Regions from separate parts of the Rhodoferax ferrireducens T118 genome, predicted to be linked through region 1. Evidence: riboswitches for the same ligand, from Rfam matches in the RefSeq annotation. Region 1 holds a riboswitch; each other region holds the start of a gene.
What was found. Region 1 has a riboswitch for thiamine pyrophosphate ahead of thiM (hydroxyethylthiazole kinase). Riboswitches for the same ligand answer to the same signal wherever they lie in the genome.

Region 1 (4,420 bases):
ATATCTTGCTTTGAGACCAGGGGGTAGCCCACCAGCAGCGCGGCCTCATCCAGGTTGGGGGTGATCACTGCAGCGCGGCCAAATAGCTCGCGCACCAGCACCTCGATCGCAGCGTCGTCAATCAACACCGCCCCACTGGTGGCCACCATCACCGGGTCGAACACCACATGGTGCATGGCATGCCGGTCAATCGCCTGGGCGACCGTTTGCACGATTTCCGGCGAGTGCAACATGCCGATCTTGACCGCATCAGCGCCAATGTCTTCCATCACGGCGTCAATCTGGTCGCGCAGCATCTGCGGCGGCACGGCATGGATCGCGCGCACGCCGCAGGTGTTTTGCGCCGTGAGCGCGGTAATGGCGGTCATGCCGTAGCAACCCAGCGCCGAAAATGTTTTCAGATCAGCCTGTATACCCGCGCCACCACCGCTGTCTGAGCCTGCAATGGAAAGAACCCGGGGGTACTCAAATTTGAATATATTGGTAATCATCAATTAGTCCTCGCTTGTCGGGTCTCGATCAGACCGCGTCGATGAGTTGTCTCAGCCTGAGCGCCGCCACACAGGGGTCTTGCGCCGCACACAGCGCGCTCACCACCGCCAGCCCATCGGCACCGGCCAATAGCACCTCGCGCGCGTTGCCAACATGAATGCCCCCAATCGCCACCAAGGGTACGGTTGTCGCCCGCCGGACCTGGCGCAAGCCCTCCAGTCCCCACGGTGGCAAGGTATCGGTTTTGGTGGGTGTGGCAAAGATCGGGCTGACGCCCAAATAATCCACCGGCAGCTCGGCACTGCGCGCAACGTCTTCCAGGGTCTCAACCGACCAGCCGATGAAGACCTCGGGTGGCAACAGCCGGCGCGCCTGCGTCACCGGCATATCGCTCTGCCCCAGATGCACACCCTGCGCGCCACAGGCCAGCGCAACGTCAATCCGGTCATTGATGACGAGTGGAATGCCATGCGGCGCGAGCAGATCCTTCAATGCCAGCGCTTGGGCTAAAAAATCACGGGTATTGAGTTGCTTCTCGCGCAGCTGCACACAGGTGACGCCGCCTTGCACCGCCGCGGCCACCACATCAGCCAGCGTACGGCCACCGGCGCAGAACTGGTCGGTGACCAGATACAAACGCAGTGCCTGCAAGCGCACGTCGTGTGCCAAGGTGCTGGCGCCTACCACTGAGCGACTTCGAGTTTCAGCCGCTGCTCAAAAGTGCCCTGGTCAAGCAGCTGTAACTCGTCCAACAAAGCCATTTGCAAGCTGCCGACACCCTTGCCACGTGCGATTACCTTTTCCGCCGCCACTTCACCCACCACGCCCAGCAAGGCCATCGCGGCCACTGTGGCGCGCCAGGCATCGGGCTGCACGGCACAAAAAGCGCCAATGAGTGCGGTGGCCGAGCACCCCACGCCGGTGATACGTGTCATCCACGCATGCCCGTTGGACAGTTGCGCCCAACGATGGCTGGCATCCAGAATATGGTCGATTTGCCCACTGACGCAAACGACGCCCTGAGTCCGCTGGACCAAGGACTGGGCCGCGCCCAGCGCATCGGTGGCGGCGGCGCTGCTGTCCACACCGCGGGTCTGTGCGGCGGAGCCTGCCACGCTCATGATCTCCGAGCCGTTGCCCCGCACCACCGTCGGCAAGGACGTCATCAAAAGCTGTTCAATGGCTTCGTTTCGGTACTTGGTGGCACCTGCCCCCACCGGGTCCAGCACCACGGGAATGCCTCGCTTGGCGGCAGCGCGCAGCGCCAACTGCATGCTCTCGATCCAGTACGGGTCCAGCGTGCCAATATTGAGCACCAGAGCCTGGGCAATGCCCACCATGTCAGCCACCTCTTCATGCGCGTGCGCCATGACCGGTGACGCCCCGGCCGCCAACAGCACATTGGCATTGAAATTGATCACCACCAGGTTGGTGATGCTGTGCACAAGAGGAGAGCGGTCGCGCACCGCGCAGACATCAGACCAAAGATCAGAAAATGAAAGTTTTGCGGCCATGTGGTTCCTGAAAAAAGAAGACATGGGCCAGACTGGCGAGGAAGGAAAAAATGAAGCTTCCCTACGCTGGTACGACCCAGATCAGGTTCAAAGAGTATGTCTCAGTCACCCGCAGGCGACACCTCTAGCAAGCACGGATTATCCCCGAATTCATCGCTGATTTGATGACATTAATGGGCCGCGGCCACAGCCCTGTCAGCTCAATCACTTCAGGCGGGGGCTGGAACCAGAAAATCGCGGCTGATACTGACACCCAGGTCGTTCACGCGGTCCAGAAACTGCGTCAAGAAGGCATGCAGTCCGGTCGCCAGAATTTCATCAATACGCCCATACTGAAGACTGGCCCGCAGCTTGCCCGCCCGGCGCTGGGTTTCGCCCGATTGCTCACTGCCCACCAACTCCAGATTGCTAACCACTTCGTTCATGCTGGCGTGCAGCGAGCGCGGCATGTCGGCCCGCAAAATCAACAGTTCGGCCACACGTTCGGGCTTGATGATGTCACGGTACACCTTGCGATAGACCTCAAAACCCGACACGCTGCGCAAAATCGCGCTCCAGTGGTAGAAGTCGTACTCCGTCGCCTTGCCATTGGACGCATCAGAAGGGTCGCTTTGCAGCGCATAAAACTTCACATCCACCAGACGCGCCGTGTTGTCGGCGCGCTCCAAAAAAGTGCCCAGCCGCATGAAGTGCAGCGCTTCGTCCATCAGCATAGTGCCCACCGTGACGCCGCGCGACAGGTGCGAACGGAACTTGACCCATTCAAAAAACTGACCCGGATCGCGTTCAAACTCGCCCGACTTGATCATGCGTTTGACCTCCAGCCAAGTCTGGTTCTGCGTCTCCCACACTTCGGTGGTGAGCGTGCCGCGCACCGCCCGCGCATTTTCGCGCGCTGCACTCAGGCACGAGACGATGCTCGATGGATTGCTGTCGTCCTTGACCATGAAATCCATCACGTTGCGAACATTGATCCCGCCATGGGTTTGGGTGTAGCTCGGCAGCAACTCACTGATACTCAGCAAGCCTTTCCAGCCCACTTGCGCCGCCGCATTGGATTGGGGCAAGAGTGAGGTCTGGTAATTCACATCCAGCATGCGGGCCGTGTTCTCGGCCCGTTCGGTGTAACGCGACATCCAGAACAGGTGATCGGCAGTGCGTGACAACATGAAATTTCTCCTTGTGCTCAGGACGACCGGGTTTGAGGTTGATTCTGGGTCTGCGTGGCGGTCGACGCCCCGGACGGTGTTGGCAAAGCGGCGGTGCGGGGCGTTTCGTCCGTCTCCAGAACCCAGGTATCTTTTGTACCGCCGCCTTGTGACGAATTGACGACCAGCGAGCCCTCTTTCAGCGCCACGCGGGTCAAGCCGCCGGGCACCATCTGCACCGTCTTGCCGCTCAGAACATAGGGGCGCAAATCGACGTGGCGCGGCGCAATGCCACTCTCCACAAAAGTGGGGCAGCTCGACAGGCTGAGTGTCGGCTGCGCAATGTAGCCACTTGGGTTGGCCAGCACCGCTTTTCGGAAAACTTCGATCTCGGCGCTGGTGGCGGCCGGTCCGACCAGCATGCCATAGCCACCGGCCCCATGTACCTCTTTGACCACCAGCTCCTTCATGTGAGCCAGCGTATAGGCCAGATCGTCCTTGTTGCGGCACATGTAGGTGGGCACGTTGTTGAGAATCGGTTTTTCACCCAGATAGAACTCGATCATCTTGGGCACGTAGGGGTAGATCGACTTGTCATCGGCCACGCCGGTGCCCACCGCATTACAAATGGTCACGTGGCCCGCGCGGTACACGTCCAGCAGGCCGGCGCACCCCAGGGTTGAGGTGGACCGGAACACCGTGGGGTCCAGAAAGTCGTCATCCACCCGTCGATAAATCACATCCACCCGCAGCGGGCCGCGCGTGGTGCGCATGTAGACAAAGTTGTCCTTCACCAGCAGGTCTTGCCCTTCGACCAGTTCCACCCCCATTTGCTGCGCCAGAAACGCGTGTTCAAAGTAGGCGCTGTTGTGCATGCCCGGGGTCAGCACCACCACCGTGGGCTCGGCCGTGGTGGCGGGGCTGCTGTCACGCAGGGTTTCCAACAGCAAATCGGGGTAATGCGCAATCGGCGCCACGCGGTGCGCATTGAACAACGCAGGAAACAGCCGCATCATCATCTTGCGGTCTTCCAGCATGTAGCTCACGCCACTGGGCACACGCAGGTTGTCTTCCAGCACGTAGTACACACCCTCGCCTGCGGCATCGGGCGCGCGCACGATGTCGATGCCCGAAATATGCGAATAGATGTTGTTGGGCACATCCACGCCCATCATCTCGGCGCGAAACTGGGCGTTGTGCTCAAGCTGCTCACGTGGCAGCACCCCGGCCTTGACGATCTCCTGCTCATGGTAGACGTCATGCAAA
Region 2 (4,420 bases), 880 kb from region 1:
CTGGAGGCTTATTTGCTGGGCCTGCCCGAAGGCACCCACACCACGTTTGAGCTGCCTGCGGGCACCGCATTTGGCCCGCACAACCCGGCCATGCTGCAATGGCTGGCGCGCCAGGAACTGATCGACATGGGTGAGCCCGATGAAGAGTATGCGGTGGGCGATGTGCTGCAGTTCCCCACGCCGGACGGCAAGGGCAAGTTTGCCGGTTCGGTACAGGATTTCAGAAGCGATGAGAAGGGCGACGCCGTGTTGTTTGACTTCAACCACCCGCTGGCCGGTCGTGCCGTGACCTTTGAGGTGCATGTGATCGGAATTCTGTGACAGCCAGCGCACCCCAGGACATCCTGCTGGCCGAGCCGCGCGGCTTTTGCGCCGGTGTGGACCGGGCCATCGAGATTGTGGAGCGAGCGCTGCAGAAATTTGGTGCTCCCATCTACGTGCGCCATGAAATTGTGCACAACACCTACGTGGTGAATGACCTGAAGGCCAAAGGTGCTATATTTATCGAAGCACTGGATGACGTGCCTGCGGGGGCTACGCTCATATTTTCGGCCCATGGCGTGAGCCGGGCGGTGCAGCTGGAGGCTGCCGCGCGGGGTTTTCAGGTGTTCGATGCCACCTGTCCGCTGGTGAGCAAGGTGCATGTGGAAGTGGCCAAACTGCATAAGGAAGGCTATGAGTTCATCATGATCGGCCACAAGGGACACCCCGAGGTCGAAGGCACCATGGGACAGTTAGAGGGCGGCATTCATCTGGTGGAGAGTGTGCTTGACGTGGCGCGCATCAACCCGGCGCAGACCGACAAACTGGCGGTGGTGACGCAAACCACGCTCAGTGTGGACGACGCGGCTGACATTGCGGCGGCCATCAAGGCACGGTTTCCGAAGGTGCGCGAGCCCAAGCAGCAAGACATTTGCTACGCCACGCAAAACCGGCAGGACGCCGTCAAAGTGATGAGCCCGCTGGTTGATGTCGTGATCGTGGTGGGCAGCCCGACCAGCTCCAACAGCAGGCGGCTGCGTGAAGTGGCGCGCAAGCTCGGCACCGAAAGCCACATGGTCGATGGCCCGGACGAATTGCAGGCGCAGTGGTTTGAGGGTCGCCAGCACGTGGGTTTGACCGCCGGTGCATCGGCCCCCGACATCCTGGTACGCCAGGTGATTGACCGCATCAAGGCACTGGGCGCGGTGTCGGTGCGCAAGATGGCTGGCACGCCGGAGACCGTCAAGTTTCCGCTGCCCAAGGGCTTGCGTCTGAAGGATACCGAGGACCTGGGTTAGCTATTTAGTTTATAGCTGCTTGCGCAATAACAACGGGCGCTCCACATGATTCCCACCGCCGAAGGGCCGCTGACCAACTTGGTGCGTGATGTGAGATTCAACCCGCAACTCATCTGCCTGATAGGCGCTGAGTGCACCGGCAAAACGACGTTGGCAAAAGCCCTGGCCGCGCATTTTTCCAGCCTGTGGGTGCCAGAGCATCTGCGCTCTTTTTGTGACTTGCAGGGCCGCACGCCCAGGGCTGATGAGCAGGTGTTGATCATGCGTGCCCAGTTTGAGCAAGAAGAGCAGGCGGCAGCACTGGCCCGGCAAACGGCTTGCCCGTATGTGCTCTGTGACAGTGCGCCGCTGCTCACCGCGATTTACAGCGACTTTTATTTCTCCGACCCCTCGCTTTTTGAGTGCGCCCATGTCTTGCATACCCGCTATGCCTTGACGCTGCTCTTGCAGCCAGACATGCCGTGGGTGTCTGATGGCCTGCAGCGTGACGGTGACCCCGCGCGGGCCGCCATTCACGCCAGGCTGCGGCACGAGCTTCACGCCATGCGCCACCCGTGTATTGAGGTGTCTGGCTCGGGTGACCGCCGACTGCAGGCCGCGATTCTTGCGGTTGAGACACTCACAAGCTGAACATGGGCCCCGCGCTGGCTGCAAGCGCCGCGCCCGTGCCGCTTGAACTGCATCATTACAATGGCGAGTTCACCGGGGGTGTCCGTTGCAAGATGGTCTGAGAAATACCCCACTCACCTGATCTGGATCATGCCAGCGTAGGGAGCGTGAAGGTTGGCCTTCATCCCGGCGTTTTGTGCGTTGGCGCATCGAAAGGCTTTGCCATGAACCGTCGTCTTTTCACGCTGGCCGCCACCGCGCTGGCTGCGTTCTCGCTGTCAACCCAAGCCCGTGCGGCCGATGAACTGCGCGTGATGGTGCACAGTTCTTTTTCACTGCCCAAGCCCCTGCTGGCGCAGTTTGAAGCGCAAAACGGCATCCGGCTGGCCATCATCAAGGGCGGTGACGCGGGTGAAATGCTCAACAAGTTGATTTTGACCCGTGCCCAACCCATCGCCGATGTGGTGTTTGGCATTGACAACACGCTGGTGGGCAAGGCGCTGGCCGCTGGTGTGCTGGAGCCTGCGCTGCCCCAGACCGCCGAAGCGCCCGATGCCAATCTGGGGGCTGCGCTGGCGGCGGTGGACTATGGCTTCGTGACCTTGAATTACGACAAAGCGGCTGTGGCCAAACGCGGCATCAGTTTGCCGAAAACCTTGCAGGATTTGACGCTGCCCGCCTACAAGAACTGGTTGGTCACACCCAACCCCGCCACCAGCAGCACCGGCTACGCCTTCATGTTGGCCACCATTTCCGCCATGGGCGAAGAGCCCGCCTTTGCCTGGTGGGCGCAGATGCGCGGCAACGGCCTCAAGGTGGTCAAGGGCTGGAGCGAAGCTTATTACACCGACTTTGCGCGTAACAAGGGTGCCTACCCGCTGGTGGTGAGTTACGCCACCAGTCCGGCCGCCGAGGTGTTTTACAGCAAGGAAAAAACGCCAGAGTCGCCCACGGCGAGCCTGAACCTCAAGGGCGGCGTTTTCCGCCAGGTGGAAGGTGTGGGCCTGGTCAAAGGGGGTGGCCAGCGGGCGACGGCTTTGAAGTTTGTCGATTTTCTGCGTTCTGCCCCCGTGCAAGAGGCCCTGCAAACGGCGATGTGGATGTACCCGGTGCAGGCCAAAACCCCGCTTGCGGAGGTGATGCGCCACGCCGCCGAGCCGACCGAGTTTGAAGCCCCGGCGACCCAAGTGGTAGCCGGCAAGGGTGCGCAGTGGGTCGCACGCTGGACCAAAGTGGTGCTCAAGTAGCGCGGCAGTCGATGTCGCCCGTCGCCTTGCCTGGCTGGTTGCGCCGCAGCGTTTGGCTCGGGCTGCTGCCTGCTGTTGCTTTGCTGGTGCTGCTGATTGCGCCGCTGGGCCGGCTGGTGCTGGCCGGGTGGGCGGGTGATGTCAGTTTGACCGGTGCAGCCGCTACCGAGGCATGGTCGTTTTGGTTGCCCTGGCAAGACGATTACCTGCGCTGGCGCGTGCTCTGGTCGCTCGCGCAAGCGGGCATCACCTGCGTGCTGGCATTGGCGTTGGGCTTGCCGCTGGCGTGGGTGCTGGCCCGCTTTCAGTTTGCGGGACGTACGCTGGTGCTGCGCTTGTTGATGCTGCCGTTTGTGGTGCCCACCCTGGTGGCGGCTCTGGGTGTGTTGGCGCTGTGGGGTCCGCGCGGCGTGCTCGGTGGCTGGCTCGGTGTCAACCTGCACAACACGCCCTGGCTGCTGCTGTACGGCAACCTGTTTTTCAACCTGTGTCTGGTGGTGCGCGCCGGGGTCGATGCGCTCGGCCAGGTGAATGCGCGCCAGGTGGCGGCGGCACGCTCGTTGGGCGCCACGCCGTGGCGGGCGTTTTGGCGGGTCGAGTGGCCGTCGATCGCGCCGTGGCTGATGTCGAGCTTGTGCCTGGTGTTTTTGTATTGCTTTGCCGGCTTTGGCCTGGCCCTGGTGCTGGGCGGTCAGCGTTACGCCACTGTGGAGGTGGAGATTTACACCCTGGTGGCACACGAGCTGCAACTGGGCCAAGCCAGCGTGCTGGCGCTGTGGATGCTGCTGCTGACGGGTACGGTGGCGCTGGTCTATGCCCTGCTTGAGAAACGCCTGGCGGCTCCCGGCCGCGTGGAACCCATTGCGCGCAGGCCGCCCCACGGCATGGCTCAATGGCTGGCCTTGCTGGCGGCGCTCGGGGTGCTGTTTGTGATTTGCGCGCTGCCCGTTCTGGCCATCGTCTGGCGCGCGCTGGATGCAGGTTGGGCCACTTGGGTCACTGTGCTGGATGCAGAGGTGCGTGGCGCTCTCTGGAATACCTTGCGCTTTTCTGCGCTGGCCTTGGCTGTGGCGACGCTGTTGGGTGTGCTGCACGCGCTGGCTGCAGAGCGCTCGGTGCCCTGGCGCGCCGCGGCATTTCTGCCGTTTGTGGTGTCACCGGTGACCGTGGCGTTTGGCCTGCTGTTGTTGTACCCGAGTTGGACGGCCAGTTTGCCCCTGCTACTGGCAGCCTACGCCGTGCTGGCCTACCCCTTTGTCGCCAAATCCTTGTCAGCCGGTTTGG
Region 3 (4,420 bases), 880 kb from region 1:
CTTTGACAAACTGATGGCACGGCTGCGTCAGGAATCCGGCGCCGGCACCTTCTGCGTTGACGAGCAAGGGCAAGTGGTGTTCATCAACACCTCGGGACAGGCGCTACCAATCACTTCGTGACACCAGCGGCGCAAACCAGTCTTTTTTAGCGCTGGCTGCGGCCGCAGTGATCAAGCCGGACTGATCGGGATGTACATCTCTCCACCGGCTAGTCTGAACTCCTCGGACTTGGTTTGCATGCCAGACTGCAGCGCCTGCTCCTCGCTCACGCCGCGGGTCTTGGCGTAGTCGCGCACCTCCTGCGAGATTTTCATGGAGCAGAACTTGGGTCCGCACATGGAGCAGAAATGCGCCACTTTCGACGAGTCCTTGGGCAAAGTTTCGTCGTGAAAGTTGCGCGCCGTGTCGGGGTCAAGCGACAGGTTGAACTGGTCCATCCAGCGGAACTCGAAGCGTGCTTTGGACAGCGCGTCATCACGCGCCCGCACGCCGGGATGACCCTTGGCCACGTCGGCCACATGGGCTGCAATCTTGTAGGTGATGATGCCCACTTTGACGTCGTCGCGATCCGGCAAACCCAGGTGTTCCTTGGGCGTGACGTAACACAGCATGGCGGTGCCGAACCAGCCGATCATGGCCGCGCCAATGCCGCTGGTGATGTGGTCGTAGCCGGGCGCGATGTCGGTGGTCAGGGGCCCCAGGGTGTAGAACGGCGCTTCGTGGCAAGCTTTTAGCTGCTCGGTCATGTTGGCCTGCACCATGTGCATCGGCACATGGCCGGGGCCTTCGATCATCACCTGCACGTCCTGCTGCCAGGCTTGCTGCGTGAGTTCACCCAGGGTGCGCAATTCGGCGAACTGCGCTTCGTCATTGGCATCGGCACCGGAACCGGGGCGCAGGCCATCGCCTAATGAGTAGCTCACGTCGTAGGCCTTCAGGATTTCGGTCATTTCATCAAAGTGGCTGTAGATGAAATTCTCTTTGTGGTGGGCAATACACCACTTGGCCATGATCGAGCCGCCGCGCGACACGATGCCGGTCATGCGATTCGCCGTGAGGTGGATGAAGGCCAGGCGCACGCCGGCGTGCACGGTGAAGTAATCGACGCCCTGCTCGGCTTGCTCGATCAACGTGTCGCGGAAGATTGCCCAGGTCAGGTCTTCGGCCACGCCGCCGACTTTTTCCAGCGCCTGGTAAATCGGCACGGTGCCGATCGGCACCGGCGAGTTGCGCAGAATCCAGTCGCGCGTGGTGTGGATGTTGCGGCCGGTGGACAGGTCCATCACGGTGTCGGCGCCCCAGCGCATCGACCACACCAGTTTTTCGACTTCTTCCTCGATGCTCGATGTCACGGCCGAGTTGCCGATGTTGGCGTTGATCTTGACCAGGAAGTTGCGGCCAATCACCATCGGCTCGACTTCGGGGTGGTTGATGTTGGCCGGGATGATGGCGCGGCCACGGGCCACTTCATCGCGCACGAACTCGGGCGTCATGATCTTCGGGATGTTGGCGCCGAAGCTGTTGCCCGCCAGCCGTGCTTCGCGCTCGGCATTGCCCAGGTACTGCTCCATCCACGCCAGCTTCTGGTTCTCGCGGATGGCGACGTATTCCATCTCGGGGGTGATGATGCCGGATCTAGCGTAATGCATCTGCGACACGTTGGCACCGGCTTTGGCGCGGCGCGGCGTGCGCTGCAGGCCCGCAGCCTGCACGCGCAAGGATGCCAATGATTCAGAGTCGCCATTCTTCAGTCCATCGTCCAGTGCAAAGGGCGTGCGGCCGGTGTAGGACTCGGTGTCACCACGCGATTCGATCCAGGGACTGCGCACCGAGGGCAGGCCCTGGCGCACGTCGATGTTGGCATTCGGATCGGTGTAGGGGCCGGAGGTGTCATACACCACGACGGCCTCGCCGTTGCTCTGCATGATTTCACGCATCGGCACTTGAATATCGGCTTGCGTGCCGGGCACGTAGATCTTGCGCGAGGCCGGCAGGGGCTCGCGCGTGAGGCTCATCAACTGGCTGAATTTGTCGGGTGCATTCATCGCGTGGTCTCCTGAAGCTGAAATGAGGAAGTGCTCCGGAGAACAGTCCATCAACTCAGCGAACAGGAAAGACAGCGCGACCCGACAGAGGGTAGGAATAATGCAGTCTGGCGCTTCTTACGCCGGTATGAACCGGATCAAGTTCGCGGGTTCGGTCGACCATCTCAGCGCCATCACAGCGCACCCCGGGCAGGGCGGAGTTTAAGCGATCCGGCTGAATTGTCGTTGCCTGGGCACACGGCCAACTCAGTTAGCTATTAATTAGATAGCATTTTGGGTAGAAGGCACGGGGGCTGGAGGCCAAAACGGCATCAAACCATGGGCACACCGGCCGCAGGGTCTGCGCCGACCGTGACCATGGACGCACGATAATCAAACTTGGATCCACATCCACATGGAGTGTTGACTATGGCAATGTCTCATTTGGCCGCAGGCCAGACCACCAATGTTTTACCGCTCGGAAGCGCCTTGGCGAATGCACGTACCACGGCGTTATTCAAGTCCGAGCAGCTCGAAGTCATCCAGCTGGTGCTCCCGGCCGGCAAATCGTTTCCACCGCACAAAGTGGCCGGTGAAATCACCATTCAGTGCCTGGAGGGAAGCGTCGAAGTCACGATTGAAGACACGCCCCAGACCCTGAAAGCCAATCAACTCATGTATGTAGCAGGCGGTGTTCAGCATGGCCTGACCGCACTCGAAGACGCGTCAGCCCTGGTCACGATTGTGTTGCGCAAGTAGCGCGGGTTGAGGTCTCGCCAACCGGGCTGGTTAGCAAGTGTTGCAGCGATGGCCGTCACACCAATGACGAGCGCTGCTTTTTCATCTTTCAATCACGCCGCTACTTTGAGATTTATCAAGGGTTCCATCATCAACCGGTTCAGCATTTAATTCTCCGTGATTCACAATTGCTTCAGATTCAAGAATCCGAATGAAGCGCACGGCCACCTTGGGATGGGGAAGTCCCTTTCATCCGTCAGGCGTCACCCCTGAACACGCACGATTCCATGACAACCCGGAAAGGAGAACGTATGAAGCTACCGATCCACGCTGGCCTGTTGTTCGCGGCCCTGTTCATGGCTTGGCCATCGATGGCGCAACAGGAGAGTATTGCAAGACCCGAAATGATCTTGAAAGAAGATGTGTCTGGCATGCCCAAGGGCGAAAAGCAGCAAGTTCGCGTCCTGACGGCAAACTTCAAGCCCGGCGACAAGACCGTGTTCCATACGCATCGATTTCCGGTCACAGTATTCGTCCTGGACGGCGCATTCACGTTAGCGCTGGAGGGACGTGCGCCGGTTGTCCTGAAGACGGGCCAAGCATTCGTGGAGCCGCCAAACGTCAAAATGACCGGTTACAACCGCAGCAGTACCGAGCCGCTTCGGGTGCTGATCTTTTATGTGAGTGATCCAGAAACACCTTTCCTTGACCCGACGCAGTGATTCTGGTTTTGGCAAGCGGCGGAACCATTGCAGCGTATGTCTGGGATTACGCCGGAAAGATGGAACTCATGCGCCTCTTCCGGGATGCAGCGGTAGAGCTCAATCCGGATGCCGCGAGGATGGATGAAGGAATTCGTTTTCCACTCTGCCATCCAGAGGCGCTCATGGCGCTCTTCGCCGGCGCCGGACTCCATGGCGTAGAAGGGACGGCCATCGACGTGCCGACGCCGTTCGCAAGTTTCGACGACTACTGGCAGCCCTTTTTGGGCGGTCAGGGACCGGCTCCCGCCTACGCCATGTCACTCGATGAAAACACAAGAACGCGCATACGGAACCGCATACGAGAGCTAATCGCCGTCCAGGCCGACGGCTCGATCTCGTTGACCGCCCGGGCTTGGGCTATCCGCGCAACCGTTGCAAAATAGGCGATGTCCAACCCGACGTTGCACCGGACCCACCGCATGCTGCACACCTGGACGGCCCCTCCCCCTGCCAGCCCCCTCACTCCCAACCATGCCAACCCAAGCCTACGCCCTCTTCCCCACGCCCATCGGCCACTGCGGCATCGCCTGGAGCGAGCGCGGGCTGACCGGTGTGCAGCTGCCCGAGCAGGACGAGGCCGCGACCCGCGCGCGCATGGACCGCAGGTTTCCACAATGCAGTGAAGCTATTGCACCACCCCAGGTACAAGAGGCCATCGACGCTGTGATGGCCTTGCTCAGTGGCGCGCTCCAGGCGCCGGTGGACTTAATGAACGTGGTGCTCGACATGGACGGTGTGCCGCCGTTTCACCAGCGTGTTTACGAGTTGGCGCGCCGCCTTTTGCCGGGTGAGACCGTCACCTATGGCGACATCGCCCGTCAGCTGGGCGACCCCGGCGCGGCGCGCGCCGTAGGGCAAGCGCTGGGCGCCAACCCGTTTGCACCGGTGGTGCC

Region 2: linked by a shared signal. The riboswitch ahead of RFER_RS16435 (thiamine ABC transporter substrate-binding protein) and the one ahead of thiM (hydroxyethylthiazole kinase) in region 1 are both predicted to bind thiamine pyrophosphate.
Region 3: linked by a shared signal. The riboswitch ahead of thiC (phosphomethylpyrimidine synthase ThiC) and the one ahead of thiM (hydroxyethylthiazole kinase) in region 1 are both predicted to bind thiamine pyrophosphate.

What each region holds. Positions count from the first base shown of each region.
Region 1 is NC_007908.1:2,716,629-2,721,048, forward strand. It holds gene thiD (bifunctional hydroxymethylpyrimidine kinase/phosphomethylpyrimidine kinase) at 1-491, opposite strand, end outside; gene thiE (thiamine phosphate synthase) at 520-1,179, opposite strand; gene thiM (hydroxyethylthiazole kinase) at 1,173-2,006, opposite strand; TPP riboswitch at 2,048-2,142, opposite strand; gene RFER_RS12495 (alpha-E domain-containing protein) at 2,216-3,175, opposite strand; gene RFER_RS12500 (circularly permuted type 2 ATP-grasp protein) at 3,193-4,420, opposite strand, start outside.
Region 2 is NC_007908.1:3,596,803-3,601,222, reverse strand. It holds gene RFER_RS16450 (FKBP-type peptidyl-prolyl cis-trans isomerase) at 1-321, shown strand, start outside; gene ispH (4-hydroxy-3-methylbut-2-enyl diphosphate reductase) at 318-1,280, shown strand; gene RFER_RS16440 (AAA family ATPase) at 1,326-1,910, shown strand; TPP riboswitch at 1,975-2,072, shown strand; gene RFER_RS16435 (thiamine ABC transporter substrate-binding protein) at 2,114-3,136, shown strand; gene RFER_RS16430 (ABC transporter permease) at 3,148-4,420, shown strand, end outside.
Region 3 is NC_007908.1:1,835,622-1,840,041, reverse strand. It holds gene RFER_RS08655 (DUF342 domain-containing protein) at 1-121, shown strand, start outside; gene thiC (phosphomethylpyrimidine synthase ThiC) at 172-2,046, opposite strand; TPP riboswitch at 2,143-2,244, opposite strand; gene RFER_RS08640 (cupin domain-containing protein) at 2,455-2,784, shown strand; gene RFER_RS08635 (cupin domain-containing protein) at 3,075-3,485, shown strand; gene RFER_RS08630 (hypothetical protein) at 3,482-3,910, shown strand; gene RFER_RS08625 (methylated-DNA--[protein]-cysteine S-methyltransferase) at 3,999-4,420, shown strand, end outside.